Regions from separate parts of the Nonomuraea sp. NPDC049750 genome, predicted to be linked through region 1. Evidence: riboswitches for the same ligand, from Rfam matches in the RefSeq annotation. Region 1 holds a riboswitch; the other holds the start of a gene.
What was found. Region 1 has a riboswitch for glycine ahead of gcvT (glycine cleavage system aminomethyltransferase GcvT). Riboswitches for the same ligand answer to the same signal wherever they lie in the genome.

Region 1 (14,051 bases):
CGCCAGCCACGACGGACCGTCACAGGAGCCGAGACGGTCGTGTGACGAACCTCCCCGGGATCCAGAGCCGGCGTCAGAGGAACGTCCGCCCCTCCCCCCGGTACGTCGGCGCGGCCTCCACGACGGTGTCGCCGTCGACGAGGTGCAGCTCGCTGAAGCGCTCGCACATCTCGCCCGCCTTGGCGTGCCTGAACCAGACCCGATCGCCCACCCGCAGATCCCGGGCCGCCAGACCGAGCAGCGGCGTCTGCACCTCACCCGCGCCCTCGTCCCGCGTGTAACGAAGCCCAGCGGGCAGGTACGGCTGCGGCAGCAGACTCGTCCCCGGCCGCCCGGAGGCCAGATAGCCGCCCCCGAGCACCGTCACCGCGTCCGGCCCCGGCCGCCGCACGACCGGGAGCGCGAACAGCGCGGCCGGCCGGCCGGTGAAGGCGCGGTAGAAGTCGAAGAGCCGCGGATGGAAGAACCCGGAGCCCGCCGCCACCTCGGTGATCGCCTTCTCCCGCACGGTCCGCTCGATGGAGCCGGTGCCGCCGCCGTTGACGAACTCCAGGTCGCAGACCTGCCGGACGGCGTTCACGAGGCGGCCGCGGCGCAGGACCAGCTCGCGGGCCGACAGGCTCTGCATGATCCGGATGGCCCGGACATACGCGGCGTTGCCCGGCTGATCATCGCCGACCCCCGCGATCTGCCCCTCGTACGCCATCAGACCCGCCAGACGGAAGCCGGGCCGCTTGGCGATCTCGGCGGCCAGGTCGGCGGCCTGCTCGGGTTCGCGGATCGTGGAGCGCAGGGTCCCCGCCCGGAACCTGCCGCCCAGAGCGACATATCCCGCGTCGAGGTCCATCGATAACCGGATCTCCGACCGCGAACGGACCGCCGCCACCGCGTCGTCGACATAGTCGAGATGCTCGGCGGCGTCGATGGTCAGCGTGATCTCACCGGCCGCCCGCGCGTCCCCGGCCAGCGTCGCGAGCGCCTGCCTGTCCGCCGTCGGGTAGGCCACGAGTACGTCGGTGAACCCCCGCTCGACCAGCCAGAGCGCCTCGGGCAGCGTGAAGGCCATGATGCCGTGGAAACCGTCCATGGCCAGGATGCGTTCCATGACCGAGCGGCAGCGGATCGACTTGCTCGCCACCCGGATCGGCTTGCCGGCCGCGCGCCGTACGAGATCGGCCGCGTTGGCGCGCATGGCCGCGAGATCGAGGATCGCCAACGGCGGTTCGAGCGCCCTGGTAGCGCTGTCATAGCGGCGGAGATCGTTCATAAAGGCAGCTTAACGACATATCGGGCGAATGAATATGAGGGCAGTTCATCTTAATTGCGGCCCTCGTAATGATCCTGCAAACCGGCGGCGAGGGCAGGGTCCGGGCCATGCCCGGTCCGTGTACCTCTGGCGTTGTGACCACCCTCCAGCAGATACTGTCCGGCGCCGGGATCGTCGCGCAGGAGAGCCCGCTGCGCAGGTCGGGCCGGGTGCTCAGACCGGCGCGTACGCCCGCCGGGACCGTCGTGGCACTCACGCTGACCGCCGGGCTGTGGCTCGGCGCCGCCGAGGTGGTCTCCGCCCTGCTGGGCCGGCCGCTCGGCTGGCTGCCGGTGTCCGACCTCCTCGACCTCGCGGCCCATCGCGCCTGGGCGCAGTTGTCCCTGCCCGCCGTGGTGACCATGGCCGTGGGGGTCGTGATGTTGCTGCTGGCCGCCGTACCCGGCCGGTGCAGGCTCGTGCCGGTCGAGACGTCCGACCCGCTGATCGTCATCGGCATCACCCGGGCCGGCCTCCGCCGTACGCTGCGGGCCGTCGCCCAGGAAGTCGACGGCGTGCAACGAGCGCGGGTACGGCTGCGCAGGCGCACGATCGAGGTCGTGGTCATCACCGGCCCGGAGAGCTCCGGTTCGATGCTCAAACAGGTCGGCACCGCGGTCGGTGACCGGTTGGCGGGCGTGGGCACCCTGGCCGCGGGCGAGGTCGTCGTACGGCTGCGCCGGAGAGGGCTGTGATGCGGCCGTACGTAGGCAACCGGAGGCGGCGGTACGTGGGCAACCGGAGGGGGCTGTGATGCGGCAGTACGCGGGCAACCGGATCGGCCTGGCCGTGGTCGGCGGGCTGCTGCTGCTCCTGGGCGGCTACGCCTGGCTGCGCGGCAAGGACAAGCTGCCGGGCCTGTCACCGCGCGCCAAGGTGCTGCCGGACCAGACCGCCCAGACCATCGCCGACCAGACCTGGGCCTTGTGGCTGGTGGCGCTGGTCATGCTGGTGCTGGCGTTGGTGACGTTCCGCTGGCTGCTGCTCTGCCTCGGGTGGGGCCGCCGCGGCACCCGCAGCGGCACGGGCACGGCCATGCTCTGCATCGGCCTGAAGGACGTGGAGGGTCTCACCGGGGTCAGCGCCCGCGTGGTCGGGGACGCCGCCCGCCTGCGCATCTCGCTCTGCTGCCCCGCCTCGGCCGACGTCGGCGCGGTGGTCCACAAACTGGACCGGGAGATCGTCAGCCGGATCCGCCGAGAGGTCCGCGATGACGAGGTCGGCACCGTGGTCCGGGTCCACGTCCGACGGTGTCCCTCAGTCCGCCGGTAGTGCCCGGCGCGGCGGCTCGTACGGCACCGCGGCGCGGTCGGTGTCGAAGGTCTGAACGTCCGGTCCGGTCGAGCCCCCATATGTGGTGATCTTGTACTCGACGGCCGTGAGGGAGAGGGTCAGCTCACGGATCCGGCGGCGGATGGTGTCGCGATGCTCGATCAGCAGGTCGAGCCGCTCGGGTGTGGTGTGCTGCCCGGCGTCGACGAGCGAGATGTAGTGCTGCAGGTCGCGCATCGGCATGCCGGACAGCCGCATCCGGGTGAGGAACACCAGGCGCCGCACCGCCTGGGCGTCGTAGACGCGATGACCGTTGCCGTCGCGGGCCACCTCGACCAGCCCGGCCCGCTCGTAGTAGCGCAGCGTGTGGGGCGAGATGTCGAGCAGGTCGGCGAGCTCGGCGATCGTCATCGACTCGGGTACGTCGGCCAGGTCGGTGAGGCGGTGGATCGCCTCGACCGACAGCGGGCCGTCGTCCCCGAGCGTGTCGAGCGCCCTGGTCATCAGTTCGTCGGTGGCCATGACAACCAGCTTAAATCGGGCGTACCGCGACTGGGACACCCTCGAAGTCGGCGCTGCGCGAGGTCTCGGCCCACCGCTCGACCTCGTCCAGGCCGCGCCGGTACGCGCCCGAGATGCGCTCGACCGCCTCGCGCCCGAGCGGCAGCCGCAGCGGCACCTCGTCACTGTGCGCGAGGGACACGATGATCTCGGCCGCCCGCGCCGGGTCGCCCTCCTGGAGGCCGTCGGCCCCGGCCATGTCCGCCCGGACGTTGGCGAGCAGCTCACGGTAGGTCTCGGACTCCTTGACGAACTCCAGCACGTCGTTGGCGTGGAAGTCGGTCCTGAACCGGCTGGGCTCGACGATCATCACGCGGATCCCGAGCGGCGCGACCTCCCCGGCCAGGGCCTCGGACCAGCCTTCGAGGGCGAACTTCGACGCGGAGTACGCCGACACGCCGGGGAAGGACATCCGCCCACCCTGGCTGCTCATCTGCACGATCGTGCCGGTGCCCCGCGCGTGCATCGCGGGCAGCGCCGCGCGGACGAGTGCGGCCGGGCCGAACAGGTGCAAGTCCATCAGCTCACGCAACTGCGCGTCGCCGATCTCCTCGACCGCGCCGACCATGCCCCGGCCCGCGTTGTTGACGAGCACGTCGAGCTGCCCGAAGTGGTCGAGGGTCTTCTGTACGAGGTCCGCGGCGGCGGTGGTGTCCCGGACGTCGAACGTGGCGATCAGGCAGGCGTCCGGGTACGCGGCCTTCAGGTCGGCCACGCTCTCGGGCCGGCGTACCGCCGCCACCACGTGGTCGCCCGCCGCGAGCGCCGCCTCCGCGAGTGCGCGCCCGAGTCCGCGGGACGCGCCGGTGATGATCCAGGTCTGTGTCTGTGTCTGTGTCGTCATGTCGGCGACGCTATGGCTTTGAGCGCACTCGAACGCAAACCCGCTTTTAACGCGAGCACGCGAACGCGAGCGCGCTCGAACCAGAGCGCGCCCGGGTCAGCACTCGATGACGTTGACCGCGAGGCCGCCGCGCGAGGTCTCCTTGTACTTGTCCAGCATGTCCCGTCCCGTGTCACGCATCGTCTTGATGGCCCGGTCCAGGGCGACGAAGTGCTGGCCGTCGCCGCGCAGGGCGATGCGGGCCGCGGCGATGGCCTTGATGGAGGCCACCGCGTTGCGCTCGATGCACGGGATCTGGACCAGGCCGCCGACCGGGTCGCAGGTCAGGCCCAGGTTGTGTTCGATGCCGATCTCCGCCGCGTTCTCCACCTGCTCGGGCGTGCCGCCCAGGACCTCCGTGAGGCCCGCGGCGGCCATGGAGCAGGCCGAGCCGACCTCGCCCTGGCAGCCGACCTCGGCGCCCGAGATCGAGGCGTTCTCCTTGAACAGGACGCCGATGGCCGCCGCGGTGAGGAAGAAGCGGACGATGCCGTCGTCGTCGGCGTGCGGGATGAAGCGGGAGTAATAGGTCAGGACGGCGGGGATGATGCCCGCGGCGCCGTTCGTGGGGGCGGTGACGATGCGGCCGCCCGCGGCGTTCTCCTCGTTGACCGCCAGCGCGAACAGCGACACCCAGTCCATGGCGTGCAGCGGGTCGGTCTTCGGCGACTCGGTCTGCAGGCGGCGGTGCAGGCGGTTCGCGCGGCGCTTGACCTTGAGGCCGCCCGGCAGCACGCCCTCCTTGGCGATGCCGCGTTCGACGCACTCGCACATGACCTGCCACAGGTGCAGGATCTGCGCGCGGATCTCGGCGGCGGAGCGGCCGAACGCCTGCTCGTTCTCCAGCATCAGCGCGGAGATGGACAGGCCCGTGTTGGAGCAGTGCTTGAGCAGCTCATCCCCGGTCGTGAAGGGGTAGGGCAGAACGGTGTCGTCGGGCTTGATGCGATCGGCGCCGGTGGCCTGCTCGTCCACCACGAAGCCGCCGCCGACCGAGAAGTAGACCTTCTCCCGCAGCTTCTCGCCCGATTCGGAGAAGGCGGTGAAGCGCATGCCGTTCGGGTGCTCGGGCAGGGAGATCTTGCGCTCGAAGACGAGGTCCTCGCCCACGACGAAGGGGATCTCGCGCGTGCCGTAGAGCCGGACCGTGCCGGACTCGCGCATCGCGGCCAGGCGCGCGTCGATGGAGTCCACGTCGACCAGCTCGGGCTTCTCGCCCGACAGCCCCAGCAGGACGGCCTTGTCACTGCCGTGGCCCTTGCCGGTCAGGCCGAGCGAGCCGTACAGGATCGCCTCGACGCGGGCCGTACGCGCGAGCAGGTCGTCGTCGTGCAGACCGCGGGCGAACCGGTGCGCGGCGGCCATGGGACCGCCGGTGTGCGAGCTCGACGGGCCGATGCCGATCTTGAACAGGTCGAAGACGCTGATCGCCATTGATGGGCGCCCTTCAGAAGGGCCGGGGCCCGTCAGGACCCCGGCGGGTGGGTCAGGACTCGCCTGAGGTGAGCGCCGAATACTCCTCGGCGGTGAGCAGGTCCTCGGGGTCGCCTTCCACGCGCACGCGGAACATCCAGCCATCGCCGTAGGAGTCGCTGTTGGCCAGCGACGGATCGTCCACGACGGCCTGGTTGACCTCGACGATCTCGCCGCCGACGGGGGTGTAGATCTCGCTCACCGACTTGGTCGACTCGACCTCACCGATGGAGTCGCCCGCCTCGACGGTCGAGCCGACCTCAGGAAGCTGCACGAAGACGACATCACCCAGCGCCTCGGCCGCGTAGGCCGTGATGCCGATGGTCACGGTGATGCCGTCGTCGAGCCCGGCCACCCACTCGTGCTCCTTGGTGTAGCTCAGCTCGTCTGGGATGTTGCTCACTTGTTCCTCCTGTAAAAGGGCAGCTCAATGAGGTCCATAGGTTCATGGCTGCCCCGGATGTCCACGGCCAGACCTGCGTCGGCCCCATTGTCGACGTAGGCCATGGCGATGGGCTTACCCAGGGTCTGGGAGGGTGCCCCGCTGGTGACCTCGCCGACGACGGCGCCGTCCTTGGTCACCGGGTATCCGTGGCGCGGCACCCGGCGACCCCGAGCGACCAGTCCGACGAGCCGGCGCCGCGGCGGCGTGTCCTTGACCGCCTCCAGCGCCGACCTGCCGACGAAGTCGCCCGGCTTGTCGAATTTCACCACTCTGCCCAGCCCCGCGTCGAACGGGGTCAGCTCGACGCCGAGCTCGTTGCCGTACAGCGGCATGCCCGCTTCGAGCCTGAGCGTGTCACGGCTGGACAGACCCGCCGCTCGCAGCCCGTACGGCCGGCCGGCCTCGGTCAGCGCGTGCCAGAGCGGCACGGCGTCCTGGTTGGCCACGAACAGCTCGAACCCGTCCTCACCCGTGTAGCCGGTACGCGCGATGAGCGCCTGCCGCCCGTCGACCAGACCGGGCAGGCCCGCGTAGTACTTCAGCCCGGCGAGGTCGGCGTCGGTGAGCGTGGCGAGGATCTCCTGCGCGCGCGGCCCCTGCACGGCGATCAGCGCGTACTGCTCCGAGCGATCCTCGACCACCGCGTTGTACGACTTGGCGCGATTTTTCAGCTCTTCCCCGACTTTTTCATAGTTGGAGGCGTTAGCCACCACCATGAACTCTTCATCGCCGAACTCCTCGTCCCCGAGCCGGTAGACGATCAGGTCGTCCAGCACCCCGCCATGCTCGTTCACGATCATGGTGTAGCGGGCCCGGCCGGGCGCGAGCGCCGACAGGTGTCCCACCAGCGCGTAGTCGAGCGCCTGGCCCGCCTGAGGCCCGGTCACGAAGATCTCGCCCATGTGGGAGAGATCGAACAGCCCGGCCGCCTGGCGCACCGCGTTGTGCTCGGCGGACTCGCTGCCGTAGCGGAGCGGCATCAGCCACCCGGCGAAATCGGTCAATGTCGCGCCGAGGCTCTCGTGGACGTCTCGGAGCGGTGTAGGACGTGACATATGCGCACCTCAGGGCAGGATCGGATGCCAGACATCCTCCCCCTCTGTCATGGGTGCCTGAGAGCTTCGCCCGTAATTTGCCGGACTTTCACCTTCGGCGAGGCCGCCAGGCCTGCTTTCCAGAGGACACCTCGTCCGTGCGGTCCTTTGCCTTGAGAGGTTCGCGGGGAGGGCTTGCTCCTTCAGGGGACCTGGCCGGATGCCAGGACGCTCTCCCGCACGGTTTCGACGGTGATGTCCGCAAGCCTAGTGCTGTTATGGGGGAGTTGTCGCGTGCGGATCCGGCCGCTTGGGGCCAAAAGGGCTGTACCGGGGGCGGTTCAGCAGGCGGCGACGAGCGCCTCGAACAGCGCGCAGTCCTTCGCCGCCTCCGGATGCCACTGCACGGCCATGGCGAACGTCCTGTAGTCCAGCTCCACCGCCTCGATCGTGCCGTCGTCCGCCACGGCGGACACGGTCAGGCTGGGGGCGAGCCGGTCGATGGCCTGGTGGTGGTAGTGCGGCACGGTCGCCGGCTCGGCGCCGAGCGCCTTGCCGACGAGAGTCCCCGCCACGGGCCGGACGGGCAGGTGGCCGAACTCGCCGGGTGCGGGGGAGTGCCCGGTGTGTCCCACCACATCGGGCAGATGCTGGTGCAGGGTCCCGCCGAGCACGACGTTGAGCACCTGCATACCCCGGCAGATCCCGAGATAGGGCAGGTCGGCCTCAAGAGCCGCCTCGATCACCGCGAACTCCGCCGTGTCCCGAAATTTCCGGATGTAGCCGGTCTGGTCGTGCGGCTCCTGGCCGTACCGCTCGGGCGAGACGTCACCACCACCGGCCAGGATCAACCCGTCCAACCGCGCCACCAGTCGGGCGGGCGACCCGGCGGGCGGCAGGATCACCGGCTGCCCGCCGGCCCGGACCACCTGCTCCACGTACATGTACGGCAGCAGGGCGACGGGCAGCTCCCACACGGTGTAGCGGGCAGGCTCGACATAGGACGTGATCCCGATGACGGGTCGTTCCACAACTTCCCTTCCTTAAGGTCCCTTCCTTAAGGTCCCTTCCTAAAGAGGCGTGACGTGCTCCTAAAGAGGCGTGACGTAGGCGCCCGAGATGCCGCCGTCGACGAGGAACTCCGAGCCCGTGATGAAAGAGGCGTCGTCGCTGGCCAGGAACGCCACCGCCGCCGCGATCTCCGACGCCTCGGCGAAGCGCCCCACCGGCACGTGCACCAGGCGCCGAGCGGCCCGCTCGGGGTCCTTCGCGAACAGCTCCTTCAGCAGCGGCGTGTTGACCGGCCCCGGGCACAGCGCGTTCACCCGGATCCCCTCACGCGCGAACTGGACGCCGAGCTCGCGCGACATCGCGAGCACCCCGCCCTTCGAGGCCGTGTAGGAGATCTGCGACGTCGCCGACCCCATCACCGCCACGAACGACGCGGTGTTGATGATCGAGCCCTTGCCCTGCCGTCGCATATACGGGATCGCGTGCTTGCAGCACAGGTAGACGCTCGTCAGGTTCACCTCCTGCACCCGCCGCCACGCCTCGATGCCGGTCTCCAGGATCGAGTCGTCCTCGGGCGGCGAGATGCCCGCGTTGTTGAAGGCGATGTCGACGGAGCCATAGGTGTCGAACGCCGTCCGGAACATCCGGACGACGTCGTCCTCGCTGGTCACATCGACCTTGACGAAGAGCCCGCCCACCTCGGCGGCGGCCTTGGTGCCCGCCTCCTCGTCGACGTCGGCGCAGACCACCTTGGCACCCTCTTCGGCGAACCGCCGCGCGGTGGCCAGGCCGATGCCGCCGCCCGCGCCGGTGATCACGGCGACGCGGTTGTGCAAACGCTGCATGTGTGTCACTCCGTTGAGATGAAGACGTTCTTGGTCTCGGTGAACGCCATGAGGGCGTCCGGGCCCAGCTCCCGGCCGAGGCCGGACTCCTTGAAGCCGCCGAACGGCGTCCAGTGGCGGACCGAGGAGTGCGAGTTCACCGACAGCGCACCCGCCTCCACGGCCCGCGCGACGCGCAGCGCCCGGCCGACGTCGCGGGTCCAGATGGAGCCGCTCAGGCCGTACGGCGTGTCGTTGGCGATCCGCACCGCCTCCGCCTCGTCCGCGAACGGCACCACCGACACCACGGGCCCGAAGATCTCCTCGGTGAACGCCCGATCGGTGAGCGCCGGCGTCAGGACCGTCGGCGGGAACCAGAACCCCTTGCCCTGCGGGCAGTCGCCCTGCAGGTACGGCGGGCCGTCGATGAAGCCGCGCACCCGCTCCAGATGTTCGGCGCTGATCAGCGGGCCCATCTCGGTGCTCTCGTCGAGCGGGTCGCCGACTCTGATGTTCTGTACGGCCGGCAGCAGCAGCTCCAGGAACGCGTCGTAGATCTCCGCCTGCACCAGGATCCTGGATCGGGCGCAGCAGTCCTGGCCGGAGTTATCGAAGACGGCATACGGCGCCGTTTTCGCCGCTTTTTCCAGATCAGAGTCCGCAAACACGATATTTGCGGATTTGCCGCCTAGTTCGAGGGTTATCCGCTTTACCTGGGTTGCCGCCTTGGCGGCGATCTCCTTGCCCACCTCGGTCGAGCCGGTGAACACGATCTTGGCCACCCGCGGATGCTCGACCAGGCGGGCCCCCGCGACCTCCCCTGCCCCAGGCAGCACCTGGAGCACCCCCTCGGGGAGGCCCGCGGCGAGGGCCAGCTCGGCCAGCCTCAGCGCGGTCAGTGGGGTCCATTCGGCGGGCTTGACGATCACCGTGTTGCCCGCGGCCAGGGCCGGGGCGACGCCCCAGCTCATGATGAGCATCGGGAAGTTCCAGGGCACGATCACGCCCACCACGCCCAGCGGCTCCTGGAAGGTGATGTCCACGCCGCCGGGCACCGGGATCTGCTTGCCGTGGTTGCGCTCGGGGGCGGCGGCGTAGAAGTGCAGCACGTCGCGTACCGCGCCCGCCTCCCAGCGGGCGTTGCCGATCGGGTGGCCGGAGTTCGTGAGCTCCAGCAGGGCCAGCTCGTCCCGGTGCTCGTCCACCAGGTCGGCGAAGCGGCGCAGCAGCCGCGCCCGGTCGCCGGGCGCCACGTCGCGCCAGCTCTGATAGGCCCGCCTGGCACGCTCCACGGCCCGGTCGACCTCGGCCGCGTCGGCCAGTTCCACGTCGGCGAGGATCTCCTCCGTCGCCGGATTGATGATCTGCATCGTGCTCACATCCGCTCGAAACCCCGGAACAGCTCCCAGTCCGTGACAGCCGCGTCGAAGGCGGCCAGCTCGATCCGGGCGTTGTTCGCATAGTGCGCCACCACGTCGTCGCCGAACGTCTCACGCGCCAGCTTCGACCCCTCGAACAGCGCCAGCGCGTCCCGCAAGGTGTGGGGCACGGTCTCGGCGCCGGAGTCGTAGGCATTGCCCCCGAACGCGTCCTCCAGCGGCAACTCCTCGTCGATGCCGCGCAGCCCGGCCGCGATCAGCGCCGACACCGCGAGGTAGGGGTTCACGTCGCCGCCCGGCACCCGGTTCTCGATGCGCAGCGACTCCCCGTGGCCGACGAGCCTGAGCGAGCAGGTGCGGTTGTCCACGCCCCACTTGACGGCCGTGGGGGCGAAACTGCCGGGGACGTAGCGTTTGTAGGAGTTGATGTTCGGGGCGTAGAAGAGCGTGAGCTCGCGCATGTGAGCCAGCTGCCCGGCGATGAAGCGGGCACCGAGCTCGGACAGCCCGTGGGGGCCGTCGCCCGCCATTACCGGGTCGCCGTCCACGCTGCGCAACGAGATGTGGATGTGGCAGGAGTTGCCCTCGCGCTGGTTCGGCTTGGCCATGAAGGTGATCGACTTGCCCTCCTGAGCCGCGATCTCCTTGGCGCCGTTCTTGTAGATGGAATGGTTGTCGCAGGTCTTCAGCGCCTCGTCGTAGCGGAAGGCGATCTCGTGCTGGCCCAGGTTGCACTCGCCCTTGGCGGACTCGACGTACAGCCCAGCTCCCTCCATGTCCCGTCTTATCCGGCGAAGGAGGGGTTCGATGCGGGCCGTACCGAGGAGGGAGTAGTCGACGTTGTAGAGGTTCGCGGGGGACATGTCGCGGTACGCGCGCTTCCACGCGTCCTCGTAGCTGTCCTCGTACACGATGAACTCCAGCTCGGTGCCCACGAAGGCGGCCAGGCCGCGGTCGGCGAGGCGGGCGAGCTGCGCGCGCAGGATCTGCCGCGGCGAGGCGGTCACGTCGTCGCCGCTCTCCCAGGTCAGGTCCGCCATGAGCATGACGGTGCCCTCCTGCCACGGCACCCACCGCAACGTGGAAATATCGGGCTTCATCACGAAATCGCCGTAGCCGCGCTCCCAGGACGACATCGCGTAGCCGTCGACCGTGTTCATGTCCACGTCCACGGCGAGCAGGTAGTTGCAGCCCTCCGAGCCGTGCCCCAGCACCTCGTTCAGGAAGTAGCGCGCCGACAGGCGCTTGCCCTGCAACCTGCCCTGCATGTCGGCGAGCGCGAGCAGCACGGTGTCGACCCGCCCGGCGGCCACCTCGTCACGCAACTCGTCGACGGACAGTGGTCCGGGCTGTGGAAGACCTCGCTCGCTCACAGAAGTTCGCTCGCTTTCCCGCTAATTGGGCTACTCTTAGACCATTGATGTGCATATAGGGATCGCTTGTCAAGACCTGAGGACACGTTGGACGACTCGGCGCGGTTGATGACGGTGTTACGGCCGGTCAGGGCAGGAAACGCCTTCGAGGAGACGGTAGAACGGCTGCTCCAGGCGATCAAGCTCGGCGTGGTCGCGCCGGGCCGGAAACTGCCCCCGGAGCGTGAGCTGGCCGTTCAGCTCGGCATCAGCCGGGTGACGCTGCGCGAGGCGATCCGGGCGCTCCAGGACGCGGGTTACCTCGACGTACGGCGCGGCCGCTACGGCGGCGCGTTCGTCACCTACGCCCCGCCTCCGCCGGAGAGCGGCGACCTGCGCAGGGTCGTGGCCGACATGGGCACGGCCGACCTCACCGACGCGCTGACCTTCCGCATGGCGGTCGAATGCGGTGCGGCGGCGGTGCTGGCGGCGGCCACGCTGACCGACGACCAGCGCTCCCTCCTGCGCGGCCGGCTCGCGGCGCTCAACAAGGCGGGCATCGGGGACTACCGGCGGCTGGACACGGCCTTCCACCTCTCGATCGCCGAGCTGACCGGCTCCGCCCTGCTGGCCACCGCCTGCGCCGACGCGCGCCTGCGGGTCAGCGACCTTCTCAACGCCATCCCGATGCTCCAGGTGAACCTCGACCACTCCGCCCGCCAGCACGAGGCGATCGTGGCGGCCATCCTGGCGGGCGACCCGGAAGGGGCCCGCCGAGCAGTGGCGGAGCACCTGGAGGGCACGGCGGCGCTGCTGCGCGCGTTCCTGTCTTGAGTTCGTTTCCCGGTCCAAATGGTCAAGGGATGACGATTGGCCTCGTAGCATCGTTTTCAAGGTCATGGGGAACTGGTTCGAGCTGAGCATTGTCGACACGGGACGGCTGCCGCTGTTCTGTTTCTTCGTCGCGCTCATCGGGGCCTTCGTGGCCACCCGCGTCAACGTGCGGCTGATCAGGGCGAAGGTCGGCTGGTTCCGCAACGTCAACGTGGGCGAGATGCACATCCACCACGTGGTGTTCGGGGTCGTGCTCATGCTGGTCGGCGGGGTCAGCGGGCTGATCGTGTCCTCGGCGTCGCAGGTGGCCTACGCCGCGGCGGCCGCCGTCTTCGGGATCGGGTCGGCGCTGGTGCTGGACGAGTTCGCGCTGATCCTGCACCTGCACGACGTGTACTGGGAGGAAGAGGGCCGCACCTCGGTCGACGCGGTGTTCATCGCGGTCGCGATGACGGGGCTGCTGCTCACCGGGCTCCGGCCGCTGTCGTTCGACTACGGGACCCCGGTCAATCCAGGCGCGCTGCTCGTGGCGAACATGGTGCTCGCCGTGACCACCCTGTTGAAGGGCAAGATCTGGACCGGGATAGTGGGCCTGTTCGTGCCCGTACTGCTGCTGGTGGGCGCGGTGCGGCTGGCCAGACCCGGGTCTCCATGGGCCCACCTGTTCTACCAGAAGCGGCGCCCGCGGAAGCTGGCCACGGCCGCGCACCGGGAGGAACGGTGGCGCCGGCCGGTGATCAGGGCCAAGATCGCGGTCCAGGAGTTCGTCTCGGGGCGCCACGACCTGCCCTCCACCCGGCGCGGACGCCGGCAGATCTAGCCCGCGCTGTAGACGGGTTCGTCCCAGTCGATGTGGTGCTCGTAGATCCACCGGCTCGGGTTGTCGCCGGTGCGGGCCATGCGTCTCATGGCCAGGCTCATGATCAGGTCACGCGGCACCCGGGCGACGGGACCGAGTGTCTTCCAGCCGCCGGTCCGATTGCCCTGCGCGACGACGCGTTCCACGCGCTCGCGCCGTAGCCGCTGGTAGGCGGCGAACGCGGTGGCGATGTCCGGGCTGTCCCGCAGGCACTTGGCCAGCACGACGGTGTCCTCGATGGCCATGGCCGCGCCCTGCCCGATCGAGGGGGCGGTCGCATGGGCCGCGTCACCGATGATGATCATCCGATCGTTGTGCCACTTCGGCACGGTCGGCACGTCGTAGGTGCTCCAGCCCGCGAAGATCTCGCCGGTCGCCGCGATGATGTCCGCGGCGGGCCCGCGATCGTGCCGGAACAGGCCGATCAGCCGGGACCGCCACTGTTCGGGGGTGATCGCGGCCAGTTCGGCGGGGTCGGGCTCGGCGGCCTGGGCCGGATTCGCCGCCCACCACACCTCGCCGCTCGGATGCGTCGTATGGGTGAAGAAGCAGCGCTTGCCGAAGATCGCGTTCATGGTGCCCGGCTCGCAGCCGGTGGAGACGCCGCGGGCGTAGCCGCCCGTGTTGAGCAGCCCGCCGTAGCGCGCGTCCGGCGCGTGCGGGTCGATGATCTCGCGGGTACGTGACCGCAGGCCGTCCGCGCCGATGAGCAGGTCGCCGCGGACCGAGGTGCCGTCGGCGAACCTCGCCAGCACCCCGTCGCCGGTGCTCTCGGCGTCGACGAGCCGCTTGCCGTACTCGACGCGCACGCCGGATCC
Region 2 (14,051 bases), on a different contig from region 1:
AGCCGTACGGGGCCGCCGAGACCGCGCCGACCGGTGAGCCGGGGCGCAGCGGGTGGCCCGGCAGGTAGGCGGCCAGGTGGCCGCGGACCGCGACCGGGCCGACGCCGGGGCCGCCGCCGCCGTGCGGGATGCAGAAGGTCTTGTGCAGGTTGAGGTGGGAGACGTCGGCGCCGAACTCACCCGGCTTGGCCAGCCCGACCAGGGCGTTGAGGTTGGCCCCGTCGACGTAGACCTGGCCGCCCGCGTCGTGCACCTTGGCGCAGACCTCGGTGATCGTCTCCTCGAAGACACCGTGCGTCGAGGGGTAGGTGAGCATGATCGCGGCCAGCGCGTCGCGGTGCTTGTCGATCTTGGCGTCGAGGTCGGCCAGGTCCACGTTGCCCTCGGTGTCGCAGGCCACGACCACGACGCGCATACCGGCCATGACGGCGCTGGCCGCGTTCGTGCCGTGCGCGGAGGAGGGGATGAGGCAGATGTCGCGGTGCTCGTCGCCGTGGTCGTGGTGGTAGGCCCGGATCGCGAGCAGCCCGGCGAACTCCCCCTGGGACCCGGCGTTCGGCTGGATGGAGACCGCGTCGTAGCCGGTCACCTCGGCCAGCCACTCCTCCAGGGTCTCGATGAGGTGGCGGTAGCCCGCGGCCTGCCCGTCGGGCGCGAAGGGGTGGATCCCGGCGAACTCCGGCCAGGTGATGGGCTCCATCTCGGTGGTCGCGTTGAGCTTCATCGTGCAGGAGCCGAGCGGGATCATGGACCGGTCGAGGGCGATGTCCTTGTCCTGGAGCCTGCGCAGGTAGCGCAGCATCGCGGTCTCGGAGTGGTGACTGTGGAAGACGGGGTGGGTGAGGTAGCCGGACTCCCGCGTCAACGCGGCGGGCAGCGTGTCCAGCCCGTCGTCGGCGAGGAGGCCGGCCACCGGCCCGCTGACGCCGAAGGCGGCGGCGACCTGCTCGAGGTCGGCCGCGGTGGTCTTCTCGTCGCAGGCGACGGAGACGTGGTCGACGTCGGCCTGCCACACGTTGACGCCGCGCTCGGCGGCCTGCCGGACGACCTCGGCGGCCCGGCCGGGCACCCTGGCCAGCACGGTGTCGAAGAACTCCCGGTGTACGACCTCGACGCCGCCGCGGCGCAGGCACTCGGCCAGCGCGGCGGCGTGCCGGTGCACGCGGCCGGCGATGCGGCGCAGCCCCTCGGGCCCGTGGTAGACGGCGTACATGCCGGCGATGACGGCCAGCAGGACCTGCGCGGTGCAGATGTTGCTGGTGGCCTTCTCCCGCCTGATGTGCTGCTCGCGGGTCTGCAGGGCCAGCCGGTAGGCGGGCGCGCCGTCGGCGTCGACGGAGACGCCCACGAGGCGGCCGGGCATCTGCCGCTGCAGTCCTTCGCGTACGGACATGTAGGCGGCGTGCGGCCCGCCGAAGCCGAACGGCACGCCGAAGCGCTGCGAGGAGCCGATCGCGATGTCGGCGCCGAGCTCGCCCGGCGCGGTGACCAGGGTCAGCGCGAGCAGGTCGGCGGCGGCCACGACCAGCGCGCCCGCGGCGTGCGCCCGCTCGGCCACGGCGCGGAAGTCGCGCAGCCGGCCGGAGGCGCCCGGGTATTGGACGAGCACGCCGAAGCACTCGGGCAGCTCGCCGTCGAGCGTGTCCTCGACCAGCGTGATGCCCAGCGGCTCGGCGCGGGTGGCCAGCACCGCCTTGGTCTGGGGCAGCGCGTCGGCGTCGACGACGAACACGTCGCTCTTGGACTTGCCCGCGCGCCTGGCCAGTGTCATCGCCTCGGCGGCGGCCGTGCTCTCGTCGAGCAGGGAGGCGCCGGCGACGTCGAGGCCGGTCAGGTCGGAGACGACGGTCTGGAAGTTGAGCAGCGCCTCCAGGCGGCCCTGCGAGATCTCCGGCTGGTAGGGGGTGTAGGCGGTGTACCAGCCCGGGTTCTCCAGCAGGTTGCGGCGGATCACCGCCGGGGTGATCGTGTCGTGGTAGCCCAGGCCGATCATCGAGGTGAGCACCCGGTTGCGGTCCGCGATGGCCCGCAGTTCGGCGATGACCTCGGTCTCGCTGGCCGCGGCGGGCAGCGCGAGGCGGTCCTTGATCCTGATGGACTCGGGGACGGCCACCGCCACCAGGTCGGCCACGGACTCGAAACCCACGGCCTCGAGCATGCGCTGCTGCTCGGATTCGGACGGGCCGATGTGCCGGGTCGAGAACGGCGGAGCTGACAGATCGGTCATGGAAGGTGCCTCCCGAGGGCTATGGAGACCGGCGCCTGGGCGCGGGCGAGTGCCGGATCTCCCCCTCTGTCATGGCGACCTGAGAGCTTCACCCCCATGAGGGCTTGCACCGTCGGTGAGGCGCGCCTGGCGGGCGTGCCTGCTTTCCAGAGTTGCCTACCCCGAGCGGTACGGGTGCCTGAGAGATTCCGGGGAGGGTTGCTCCTTCGGCGCCCCGGGACCAGCCCGGGACTCTCCCGCAGGGGGTCGTCAGCCTTGCGCTCTAAGGTTACTACCGGATTGCTACCCTATGCGGCGCGACCGTCGCCGCTGGGCCAGCTCGTCAGCGGGGTGGTCGGCCGGGACGCTGTCCTCGACCGCCGCCCTTTCCCCCGGCAGCTCCGCGAGGGAGCCCTCGACCTCGCGCCAGACCCGGCCGAGCGCGATGCCGAACACGCCCTGACCGCCCTGGAGCAGATCGATCACCTCGTCGGCCGAGGTGCACTCGTAGACGCTGACGCCGTCGCTCATGAGCGTGATCTGCGCGAGGTCGCCGACCCCGCGGTCACGCAGGTGTTGTACGGCCGTACGGATCTGCTGGAGGGAGACTCCGGTGTCGAGGAGCCGCTTGACGACCTTGAGCACCAGGATGTCGCGGAAGCTGTAGAGCCGTTGGGAGCCCGAGCCGTGCGCGGCTCTTATCGTCGGCTGGACCAGCTCCGTGCGCGCCCAGTAGTCGAGCTGCCGGTAGGTGATGCCGGCCGCCGCGCACGCCGTCGGGCCGCGGTATCCGATGTCACTCGGCAGTGTCGTGGGCTGCTCGTCGAAGAGCAGGCCCTGCTCTCCGGCACGCTGCCGCGCACTCTCACGCCGCACCGGATCTTCCTGGCCGGCCGTCTTTCCCTCGCCGCTGCTGACCGCCACGCGGACCTCCGGCTTTCTCTCATCCCATGGCCTGATCTGGGGGTTCGTAAAAGCGCGGCCATGGGTTTCACTTGCACCGTAGGACCGTGACCATGCGCAGTCAACGATCCCGCTCGGCGCGTCGTGAAGCGTAAATGCACTGAAATACCTACCCCGCCCGGCCAAAGTCCTCGGGGGTGATCGTGTCAAGGAACTCCCTGAACTTCTCCACCTCGTCCTCTTGGTCGTCGGGGATGATCACCCCGGCTTCCTGGACGACCTCCTCACTGGCGAAGATTCGTGCTCCGGTGCGCAAGGCGAGCGCGATCGAGTCGGAGGGCCGCGCGCTCACCTCGACGCCGTTGGAGAACACCAGGTCGGCGAAGAAGATACCGTCACGCAGGGCGACGATGTTGACCGCGCGCAGGCCCACGCCAAGAGCGCTCAGCACGTCCCTGAACAGGTCGTGCGTCAGTGGCCGGGCTGGAGGCTCCTCCGCTTGGGCCAGAGCGATGGCCGTGGCTTCGGTCATCCCAATCCAAATCGGCAGGAACCTCTCCCCGTGTGCCTCCTTGAGCAAGACGATCGGCTGATTTGTAGGCATCTCTACGCGGACGCCCACGACCTCCATCTGCAACACGGGCTGCTCCATATTCGACTGGTCGGCGACCCCGGCACAGCTATTGAGCCGGTCCGCTTCTGCATTTCAACGTAACACCCGAGGGGCCTTGTATGTCCCGCTGGTCCGGTCATCGGCCTAGAACGGTTCGCACGCCTGTACGCACCAGAGCGGCGTGCAGGTCGAGCAGCAGCGCCGACAGCTCCCTCGCGGCCTCGTCGGCCTCTCCGATGGCCCCTGGGGCCCGGCGTTTGAGTATGGGCGCGACCGTCTGCTCCACCAGACCGCACTCGCGCTCGGCCGCGGCCTTGACCGCGCGCAGATGCCGGGCGTGCAGGCCGAACCGGGCCAGGGCGCCGACGCTGCGCGCCACGTTGAGCGCCTCCTCGTCGTAGCGCCTGGCCGTCGCCGAGAGCAGCCCGTAGTCCTCGAGCTCGGCCAGGGTGTCCTCGTCGAGCCCGGCCGCCTCCAGCAGCTCGGCGCGGCTCAGCCGCACCTCCCGCGTCTCCGGCCGCTCGCTCACGGCACGCGGGCGGCCGAAGTGCTCGGCCATCTTGTCCTTGATCACCCGCAGCGGCAGGTAGTGGTCGCGCTGCTCGGTGAGGATGTAGCGGAGCTGCTCGACGTGCAGGTGGGTGAACTTGCGGTAGCCCGACGGGCTGCGCTCCGGCTCGATGAGCCCCTCGCCCTCCAAGAAGCGGATCTTGGAGATCGACACATCGGGGAACTCGCCCTGGAGCATGGCGAGCACCTCCCCGATGCTCATGTGCGAGCGTGCCGCCTGCGCGCTCATGCGGCTTCCTCCGTGAGCCGCATGAACGCTGTGACTATCGGTCGCTCGCTGGGCTCGCTCATGCGCCGGCGGCGGTCCGCATCAGGAAGACGAGGCGGAACTTGCCGATCTGCACCTCGTCACCGGAGTGCAACGGCACCTCCTCGATGCGCTCCCGGTTGACGTAGGTGCCGTTGAGGCTGCCCACGTCGCGCACGGAGAACTGGCCGCCGCGAAGGCGGTAGAACTCCACATGCCGCCGGGAGACCGTGATGTCGTCCAGGAAGATGTCACTCTCGGGATGGCGCCCCGTGGTGGTGAGGTCCTTGTCGAGGCGGAAACGGCTCCCGGCGTTGGGCCCCCTGGTCACCGTGAGCAACGCCGTGCCAGGCGGCAGTTGCTCCACCAGCGCGCGCTCGGCGAGGAGCATGTCACCGGTCTCAGCCTCGTACGCCTCGATTCCCGCGACAGAGATCGTCGATGTGGTGTCCCCGGCGACCTCGGTTCTGGTCAGCGGTGACCCACAACGGGAACAGAAACGGGCATCCTCGGGGTTGGCGTGCCCGCACTGCGTGCAGTAGACGCTCGGCATCGATCGGCTCGGCCTCCTACCGCGAAGACGCGGCAACGGGGATCTGGGCGCGCCTCGCTTCGCTCTTCAAGTTTGCGAATGCCGCAACTTACGCTGATCAGCGGCAAAGGTCAAGGCGGGGCGCTGGACGACGGGTTCGGACGGTGACAAAGTTACCGCCGCCCGAGCCCCAAGGTCCATGCCGCCGCGCGTTCTAACATTACGATCTTGTACGTTCCGCCGCCACCGATCCGCCAGTGTCACTCTGCGTGATGATTCCATGCGGATTGCCGTATCGATTTCGGCTCCGAGGCTCAGGAGGCCGCCTCCTCGACCACGCGGGCCCAGTGCTCCAGGAGCGACTGCGCGGTGTCCACGTCGGCGGCCTCGGCCCACAGATCGGTGACCGGTTCGGTGGCGGCGGGCAGGATCAGCACCCAGCTCCCGTCCTCGGCGGCCACCCGCACCCCGTCGGTGGTGTCGACGCGGCAGCCGTCCGGCTCGGCCTCGGCGGCCTCGATGACCGAGCGCATGACGGCGCCCTTGGCCGCCCACGGGGTCGGCACCGTACGTTTGAGCAGCTTGGCCTCGGGGATGCGCGCGTCGATCTGGCTGAGCGAGAGCCGGGTGCGGGCGACCAGGCCGAGCAGCCGCATGAACGCCGCCACTCCGTCGATCGCCGGACCGAACTCGGGCACCACGAAGCCGCCCCTGCCGTCGCCCGCGAAGATCATGTCTTCGTCCACCGCGGCCGAGGTCAGGGCGTCGACCGCCGTGGAGGTCCAGCGCACCTGCACGCCGTGGAAGCGGCAGACCTGCTCGGCGACCCTGGTGGTGGTGACGGGCAGCGCCACGCGGCCGGTCCTGCGCTCGGCGGCGATCAGGTCGAGCACGACGAGCAGGGCCCGCTCCTCGCCGATCAGCTGGCCCATCTCGTCCACCAGCGCGATGCGCTCCCCCACGGGGTCGAACCGCACCCCGAAGGCCGCCCTGGAGGAGCTCACGAGCTCCGACAGGCGCTGCAGGTCCCTGCGGCGCTCGGCGAACGTCTCCGTGGGCGAGATGTCGTCCAGGCGGGCGTTCACGGTGAGCACGTCGACGCCGAGGCGGCCCAGCAGCGTGGGCAGGACCAGCGCGGAGGTCCCTCCGGCGCAGTCGACGACGACCTTCATGTCCCTGATGCCGGTCATGTCTACGCAGCGCAGCAGTTCGTACGCGTAGTCCTCGACCGCCCTGGCGGGAAAGCGCAGCTCGGCGATCTCGCCGGGGAAGGCGCGCCGGAACTCCTGGCGGGAGAAGACGCGCTCCAGCTTGCGCTGGGCGGCCGGGGGCAGGTCGGCGCCGCGGTCGTCCATGATGACGATGTCGATGCTCTGCGGGTCGCCGGCGGTGGTGCGCAGCGCGATGCCGCCCGCGGCCGACTCCCTGGCCGTGTGGAAGCGGGCCACCGGCAGCGGCGCGGCCTCCAGGTCGAGGACGTTGATGGCGCTGGCGTTGAGCGCGCCGATCACGGCCCGCTTCAGCGCCCTGGCGGCCAGCGAGGAGTCGCGCGAGGTGACGACGTGCTCGCCCTTCTTCAGGGTGGTGGCGTACGCGCTGGCCAGCCGTACGCACAGCTCGGGGGTGATCTCCACGTTGACCAGGCCGCTGACGCCGCGGGGGCCGAACAGGCTGCGCTGGCCGCGCGACTCCCAGATGACGCTGGTGTTGACGACGGCGCCGGCCTCGATGGTCTTGAACGGGTAGACCTTGACGCCGCTGGAGACGTACGCCTCGGGCTCGATGACGCACTCGTCACCGATGACGGCGTTCTCCTCGATGCGGGCCCCGGCCATCACGTCGGTGCTCTTGCCGATCACGCAGCCGCGCAGGTGGCTGCCGGGGCCCAGGTAGACGTTGTCGTGGACGACCGCCCGGTGCAGGAAGGCGCCTTCGCGCACGACCGTGTTGTTGCCGAGCACGGTGTACTCGCGCAGCTCGGCGCCGGCCTCGACCTTGGCGTACGCGCCGACGAGCAGCGGGCCCTTGAGCACCGCGTCGGGGTCGACCGAGGCCGACTCGGCCACCCAGACGCCCGGCGAGACCTCGAAGCCGCCGATGTCCACGGCGACCCGGCCGGACAGGGCGTCGGCCTGGGCCTTGAGGTAGCTCTCGTGGGTGCCGACGTCCTCCCAGTAGCCCTCGGCGACGTAGCCGAAGATGGGGGCGCCGCGCTCCAGCAGGGTGGGGAAGACGTCAGCCGACCAGTCGACGGGCTCTCCCGAGGCGACCGCGTCGAGGACCTCGGGCTCCATGATGTAGATGCCGGTGTTGACGGTGTCGGAGAAGACCTGCCCCCAGGTGGGCTTCTCCAGGAAGCGCTGGACCCGGTTGCCCTCGTCGACGATCACGATGCCGAACTCGAGGGGGTTGGGCACCCGTTTCAACCCGATAGTGACAAGCGCCGAATTTTCACGATGAAAACGGACCATATCCGACAAATCGATATCGGTCAGGGCGTCGCCGGAGATCACCAGGAATCGGTCGTCACGCAGGCGGGCCGCGGCGTTCTTCACGCTGCCCGCCGTGCCCAGCGGAACGTCCTCGGTGGCGTATTGCAGGCTCATGCCGAGTTCGTCGCCGTCGCCGAAGTAGTTGCGCACGAGCGCGGCCAGGAACTGGAGGGTGACCACGGTCTCGGTGATGCTGTGCCGTTTGAGCAGGCGCAGCACGTGCTCCATGATCGGGCGGTTGACCACGGGCAGCAGGGGTTTGGGCTGGTTGGCCGTCATCGGACGCAGCCGAGTGCCCTCTCCACCCGCCATGACGACCGCCTTCACCCGATCACTCCTCCTTGGCCGCGGTTACGAGCCGTCGTACCTGTACCCCATACAGCACCCCCGACCACCAGTACAGGCCCGTTCCCCAGAGCGCAAAGGCCCACCCGACAATTCGTGCTATATCGGCATACCACCCAGTGTGGGAGGCAAGGAAGAGCAGAGGGAAGGCGTACATCAGGTTGAACATGGCGGCCTTGCCCAGGAAATGCACTTGAAGTGCCTTGTACCCGCTCTTCCGAAGTACGGGAAAGAAACACGCGACGAAGAGTTCGCGACCCAGGATGATCGCCACCAGCCACCACGGAATGACGTCGCGCACCAGCAGCGCCAGGATCGTGGCGAAGACATAGAGCTTGTCGGCGGCCGGGTCGATGATCCGGCCGAGCCTGCTCATCTGGTTGAAGGCGCGAGCGATCTTGCCGTCCAGCCAGTCGGTGAATCCGGCGACCGCGAGCACGAGGATCGCCCAGGCGTCCGCCTTGGGTCCCAACACCAGCCAGAGGAAGACAGGGACGCCGAGGAGGCGCAGGAAGCTCAGCAGGTTCGGAACCGTCCAGATCCGATCCTCGGCGGAAGTTTCGCTCACGCTGCCGACCCTACTGCGTCGGCTTTCCCCGCAGCGGGGTAGGCAGCGGCTCGTCCTTCCCGGCGGCACTCCCGGCGACCTGGCGGCACTCCCGACGACCTTCCCGGCGACTTTCCCGCTGGCACTGCCCGCGGCTCTCTCGGCTGCTCCTCCGCGGCTCTCTGGGCGACGCCACACGGATCGGCGCGTCGCGAGAGGTTAGCGTCGGCCCTCACCGCGCAGGTGTAGCGGATGAAGCGGAACATCCTGATCGTGATGTGCGCGGGTCTGTTCGTCGTCCTGCTGGACGTGACCATCGTGAACGTGGCGCTGCCGTCCATCGCGGCCGGCCGGCACGCCGGGCTCGCCGACCTGCAGTGGGTGGTCGACGGCTACCAGATCGCGCTGGCCGGGCTGCTGCTGACGGGCGGCACGCTGGGCGACCGCTTCGGACACCGGCGGGTGGTGCTGGCGGGGTTCGCCCTGTTCGGCGTGGCGTCGGCGGGCTGCGCGCTCGCGCCCGGCGTCGGGGCCCTGGTGGCGGCGCGGGCGGTGCAGGGCGTGGGCGCCGCGCTGCTCCTGCCGGGCACGCTGGCGGTCATCACCCGGACCTTCCCCGGCGAGCGGGAACGGGCCAGGGCCATCGGGGTCTGGGCCGCGGTGGGCAGCGCGGCCCTGCCCGCCGGGCCGCTGCTCGGCGGGGTGCTGATCCAGGCGTTCGGCTGGCCGTCGATCTTCGCCATCAATGTGCCGATCATCCTGATCATCTTCGTGGCCGTCCTCCGGGTCGCTCCGGCCGACGAGCCCGAGCGCCGGCCGATCGACCTGCCGGGCACCGTGACAGGCGCGGGGACGCTGCTGGTCCTGACGTACGCGGTGATCCAGGCGGGGCGTGACGGGCCCGACTGGCGGCTGTTCGCGGTCGCCGCGGCGCTGCTGGCCGCGTTCGTGGTGATCGAGAGCCGTCGGCAGGAGCCGATGCTGCCGCTGGGGCTGCTGCGGCGCCCCTCGATCGCGGTCGGCACGATCGGCTCGGCGACCATGAACTTCGGGATCAACGGCATGATGCTGCTGATCACCCTGTACCTCCAGGGCGTGCTACGGCTGTCCCCGATGACGGCGGGCGCGGCGCTGCTGCCGCTGTTCGTGCCGCTGGCGCTGCTGGCCGCCCCGTTCGGGCGCCTGGCCGGCCGGTACGGGCCGCGTCCCGTCATGGTCGCCGGGCTGGTGGTCCTGGCGGCGGGCATGGGGCTGCTGCTCCTGGTACGACCGGCCACGTCGTACCTGGTGCTGCTCCCGGCGCTGGCCGTCATCGGACTCGGCACGGCGCTGCTGACGCCGAGCGTGGTCGCCCTGGCCATGAGCGACCCACCGCCTGGCAGGGAGGGGCTGGTGAGCGCGATCAACAACACCGCCCGGCAGGCGGGCGGCGCGATAGGCGTCGCGGTCTTCGGCGCGATGGCGGGCGCTCCCGGCGGGCCCCGCTTCATCGGCGGGCTGCATGGGGCGGCGGTGGTGGCGGGAGTGGCCTACCTCGGCGTGACGGCCCTGACCCTGACCCTCGGCCTCACCACCCGTCACCGCCCCAAGACCCTCGTCTGACCCCTCCGGCTCTCGTCTGCCTACCCAAGACCTGCGACTGATCTCCGGCGCCAAGCCGCACCGCCCCGGGTTGTACCGCATGATCGGCCGGGGTCGGGCGGTCAGGCGCGGAGGAAGCTGTGGGTGCGGCCTACCTGCTCGAAGCCGAGCCGTTCGTAGAAGTCCTTGGGCCAGTCGGCGGCGTCGGCCAGCAGGAACACCAGCTCGCTGCCGGCCGCCTCGGCGAGCAGCGCCCTCATCAACGTGCGGGCGTGCCCCCGGCCCCGGTGGCGGTCCCCCGTGTAGAGGTCCTCGATCTGTGTGACGGCGCCGTTCCGGTAGATGTCGGCTCGGGCGGCGAGTTCGCCGTCCTCGGTCCGTACGCCGCGGAAGCCCACCGTGTCGGCGCCGCGTAGCCGCTCCTCCACGCGCCTGGCGAGCTGGTCGATCACGTCGGCGGTGGCCTCGGGCAGGGTCTCGCGCCAGCCGGCCCGGAGCGTGGGCAGCAGCGCGGGCAGGTCGAGGTGCTCCACGGGTGCCGCGTCGTGCGGGAACTCACCGCGGAAGACCATGACCAGGTTCGTCTCGTGCGTGTAGCCCGCGGCCTCGAAGGCGGGCGCGTACGCCCGGCCCAGGCGGTCGTCGTCGATATTGACCAGCCGGTGGGCGTGCCCGGCGAGCACCTGGTCGGCCGCCTTCAGCGCCGCGCCGGGATCGTCGCCGGACCAGATGACGAGCTTGTTGTCGTCGTACGAGCCGGGGTAGCGGTCGTTGAGGACGGCGAATCCGCCGGGCACCTCGACGGTCCGCCCGGCCTTCCGCCGGGTGAAGTCGTGCGTGAAGGCGACGCTACGGGCGAAGTCACCCTGAGACCCGGCATCCGCACCGCCGAAACCGCCGGTCATGGGCGGGCCGCCGTGATGAAGCGTCTGATGAGGTCGGAGTCCTTCACCCCGGGCGCCACCTCGACCCCGCTGGACACGTCCACGCCCCAAGGCGCCGCGGCGGCGACGGCCTGGGCGACGTTGGACGGGTCGAGGCCGCCCGCGAGCAGCCAGCGCCCCGAGGGGCGACCGCGTACCGCCGCCCAGTCCCAGGGCTCGCCGGAGCCGGGGCGGGGCGCGTCGACGATGAGCAGGTCCTCGTCGTAGGCGCCGCAGCGCAGGTCGGCCTCGGCGTCGACGGCCCTGACCAGGGTGTGGCCGAGATCCTTCAGCGCGGTGAAGTCGCCGTGCGGATGCCGGCCGTGCAGCTGGACGCCGCGCACCCCGGAGGCGAGCGTGGCGGCGCGGACGGCCTCAGGGGTCTCGCCGCGGAACACGCCGACCGTGAGGACGTGGGCGGGGACCGCCGCGGCCAGCTCGGCGGCCCGCTCGGGGGGCACCTGACGAGGGCTTCGGGTCAGCACGAAGCCGATGGCGTCGGCGCCCGCCTCGACGGCGGCCGCCACGTGCTCGGGCTCGCTCAACCCGCAGATCTTCACGTACACACCGTTGACCCTAACGGCGGACGACCGCGACCGAGACCCCGGCGACCCCGAACGACCCCGAGCGGACGGCGGCGGCAACTGGGACCTCGGCAACCTCGGAACAGCGCGCGGGTCAAGGGCCTCGACCAGCGCGCGGGTCAGCTCAGGGGGTCACCCGGAGGGCCGCCGCGGGAGTGGCGGAGGGGCTGGCGCAAGGGGTGGTGTACCGGGCGGAACGCCGCGTCCACCAGGCCGGTGCGGTAGGCGACGACGGCGGCCTGGATCCGGTTGCGCAGCCCCAGCTTGTCCATGGCGGCGGCGACGTGGGACTTGACCGTGGTGACGCCGACGCCCAGCTCTTCGGCGATCTCCGCGTTGGACAGGCCGGTGCCGACCAGCGCCAGCACCTCCAGCTCGCGGTCGGTGAGCCCGGCGGGGACCGGTACGCTCGCCGCCTCCTCGGCGGCCAGGAAGCGGGCGACCACCCGGCGCAGCACGGAGGGGGCCAGGAGCTGCTCGCCGGTCGCGGCCCTGCGTACGGCGTCGACCATGCGTTCTGGCTCGTCGTCCTTGACCAGGAAGCCGACGGCGCCCGCGCGCAGGGCGGCGTAGACGTTGGAGTCCTCGGCGAACGTGGTGAGCACGACGATCCTGGCCGCCGGCCGCGCCAGCAGGATCCGCCTGCTCGCCTCCAGCCCGTCGACCCTGGGCATGCGCAGGTCCATCAGGATCACGTCGGGCAGGTGGAGGTCGGCCAGGCGTACGGCCTCCGCGCCGTCCACGGCCTCGGCCACGACCTCCATGTCGCCCGTGACCTGCAGGAGCATGCGCACGCCCGCGCGTACCAGCGCCTGGTCGTCGGCGACCAGCACGCGGATCACGCGCCACCTCCCGTGAGGCCGCCGGTGAAGCGCTCGGTGACGCACCCCGTGCGCGCGATCACGTACTCGGTGGCGTGCGGCTCAGTGATGTGCGGGGCGGCGGTGGGCATGGTCGCGGTGAGCAGCCAGCCGCCGTCCTGGTCCAGGCCCGCGGTCAGCGTGCCGCCGAGCGCGCGGACGCGCTCGCGCATGCCGGCCAGGCCGCGGCCGGACGAGGGCAGGCGTTCGATGGTGGTGGGCGGGGAGCCGTTGCGTATGTGTACGGTCAGCCCTTGGCCGGCGGAGGTGACGGCGACACTCACCTGAGTGCCGGGGCCGGCGTGCTTGAGCACGTTCGTGAGACCTTCCTGGACGATGCGGGCCGCGGAGGCGCGGGCCACGAGGGGAGCGTGCGCGGTGGCGGGGTCGAGCTCCAGCTCTACCTGGAGGCCGGCGGCGGTCATCCGCTCGGCGGACTCGCGTATGAGGGCCGCGGGGTCGGCGGCCATGTCAGGGCGGCGGCCGGGGTCGCGCAGCACGTCGAGCAGCCCGCGCAGATCCTCAAGCGCCTGGTGGCCGGTCTCGCGGATGTCGGCCAGCGCGTCGGCGACCGGCCCCTCGGGGGCGGCGTAGCGGGCGGCGCCGGCGCGCAGGACCATCGCGCCCACGTGGTGGGCCACGATGTCGTGCACCTCGCGGGCGATGTTCTCGCGCTCGAGGAGCTGGTCGGCGCGTACCTGGGCGACCGCCAGCCGCGCCGACTCGCGCAGCCGCAGCCCTTCGGCCTCGGCGGCCGCCTGCCGTACGCCCAGGTAGCGGCCGATCGCGACGGGTGTGGTCACCAGGGCCATCAGGACGGCGACGCGGAAGGCGGTGACCTCGGTCGAGTCCTGGACGATCGCGATCGAGGCGAGCATGGTGCAGGTCACGTAGGTGACCGTGATCCAGGCCCAGGAGGCGATCCGCATCGCGAACACGCACAGCGCGATCAGCGTCAGGATCAGGCAGGTGGTGACCGTGTCGTTGAGATACTGGTCGGCGGCGATCAGCAGCACGCTCTGGAACATGAACACCAGTCCGGGAAAGCGCCGCGCGACGCCGAGGGAGAGCCCGCCCAGTACCGCGAGCAGTCCCACGACCCAGACCGGCTGGCTGCCGTTGTGCCAGTCGGTCCAGGTGCTCAGCACCGTGAAGGCCACTCCGCCGCCGGCCAGCAGCACGTCCGGGGTGAGGTCGGCGTCCTTCAGCCGCCCGGCGGGGCCGCGCAGGTAGGCGCCGATGAGGACGGGCAGGGCGGGGACGAGCACGGAGTACATCCACGCGTTCGTGGTGAACGCGATGCCCGGGTCGGCCAGGTTGACCGCGGTCGCGGCGATGGCCACGCCCAGCGCCAGGCAGGTCGACCGTCGGCCCGAGCGGTAGGCGACCAGGCCGACGGAGACGCAGAGCAGCATCTGGGCGGTGTTGGAGGTGAACGACCCCACCTGGTCGGTGAAGACGAGGAAGGCGGCCAGGTAGAGGCTCACCGCCAGGGGCGCGCGCCGGACCAGGCCCATGGGTGCGCCCACGCCCACGGCCATCGGGATCACCTCGTTGCCCGGCAGCAGCGCGGAGCCGCCGCCCTTGGCCGACAGCAACACGTCGAGAGCGGTCCCCGCGGCCGCGAGCACAAGGTCGAGCGGCACTC

Region 2: it holds a riboswitch for glycine, as region 1 does, so the genes downstream of both, gcvP (aminomethyl-transferring glycine dehydrogenase) here and gcvT (glycine cleavage system aminomethyltransferase GcvT) in region 1, are expected to answer to the same signal.

What each region holds. Positions count from the first base shown of each region.
Region 1 covers NZ_JBFANB010000003.1:654,581-668,631, forward strand. Annotated here, with positions in the region: gene AB0J16_RS11490 (amino acid deaminase/aldolase) at 74-1,267, opposite strand; gene AB0J16_RS11495 (DUF6286 domain-containing protein) at 1,402-2,001, shown strand; gene AB0J16_RS11500 (hypothetical protein) at 2,060-2,578, shown strand; gene AB0J16_RS11505 (MerR family transcriptional regulator) at 2,564-3,100, opposite strand; gene AB0J16_RS11510 (SDR family NAD(P)-dependent oxidoreductase) at 3,111-3,983, opposite strand; gene AB0J16_RS11515 (L-serine ammonia-lyase) at 4,080-5,456, opposite strand; gene gcvH (glycine cleavage system protein GcvH) at 5,509-5,898, opposite strand; gene gcvT (glycine cleavage system aminomethyltransferase GcvT) at 5,895-6,995, opposite strand; glycine riboswitch at 7,126-7,223, opposite strand; gene AB0J16_RS11530 (gamma-glutamyl-gamma-aminobutyrate hydrolase family protein) at 7,316-8,005, opposite strand; gene AB0J16_RS11535 (3-oxoacyl-ACP reductase) at 8,066-8,830, opposite strand; gene AB0J16_RS11540 (aldehyde dehydrogenase family protein) at 8,836-10,179, opposite strand; gene AB0J16_RS11545 (glutamine synthetase family protein) at 10,185-11,561, opposite strand; gene AB0J16_RS11550 (FCD domain-containing protein) at 11,670-12,374, shown strand; gene AB0J16_RS11555 (hypothetical protein) at 12,439-13,194, shown strand; gene AB0J16_RS11560 (FAD-dependent monooxygenase) at 13,191-14,042, opposite strand.
Region 2 covers NZ_JBFANB010000008.1:360,173-374,223, reverse strand. Annotated here, with positions in the region: gene gcvP (aminomethyl-transferring glycine dehydrogenase) at 1-2,227, opposite strand, end outside; glycine riboswitch at 2,384-2,476, opposite strand; gene AB0J16_RS23820 (MerR family transcriptional regulator) at 2,510-3,130, opposite strand; gene AB0J16_RS23815 (bifunctional nuclease family protein) at 3,279-3,749, opposite strand; gene AB0J16_RS23810 (MerR family transcriptional regulator) at 3,859-4,521, opposite strand; gene AB0J16_RS23805 (FHA domain-containing protein) at 4,580-5,092, opposite strand; gene AB0J16_RS23800 (mannose-1-phosphate guanyltransferase) at 5,386-7,890, opposite strand; gene AB0J16_RS23795 (CDP-alcohol phosphatidyltransferase family protein) at 7,895-8,476, opposite strand; gene AB0J16_RS23790 (MFS transporter) at 8,708-10,057, shown strand; gene AB0J16_RS23785 (GNAT family N-acetyltransferase) at 10,159-10,941, opposite strand; gene AB0J16_RS23780 (phosphoribosylanthranilate isomerase) at 10,938-11,525, opposite strand; gene AB0J16_RS23775 (response regulator transcription factor) at 11,663-12,385, opposite strand; gene AB0J16_RS23770 (histidine kinase) at 12,382-14,051, opposite strand, start outside.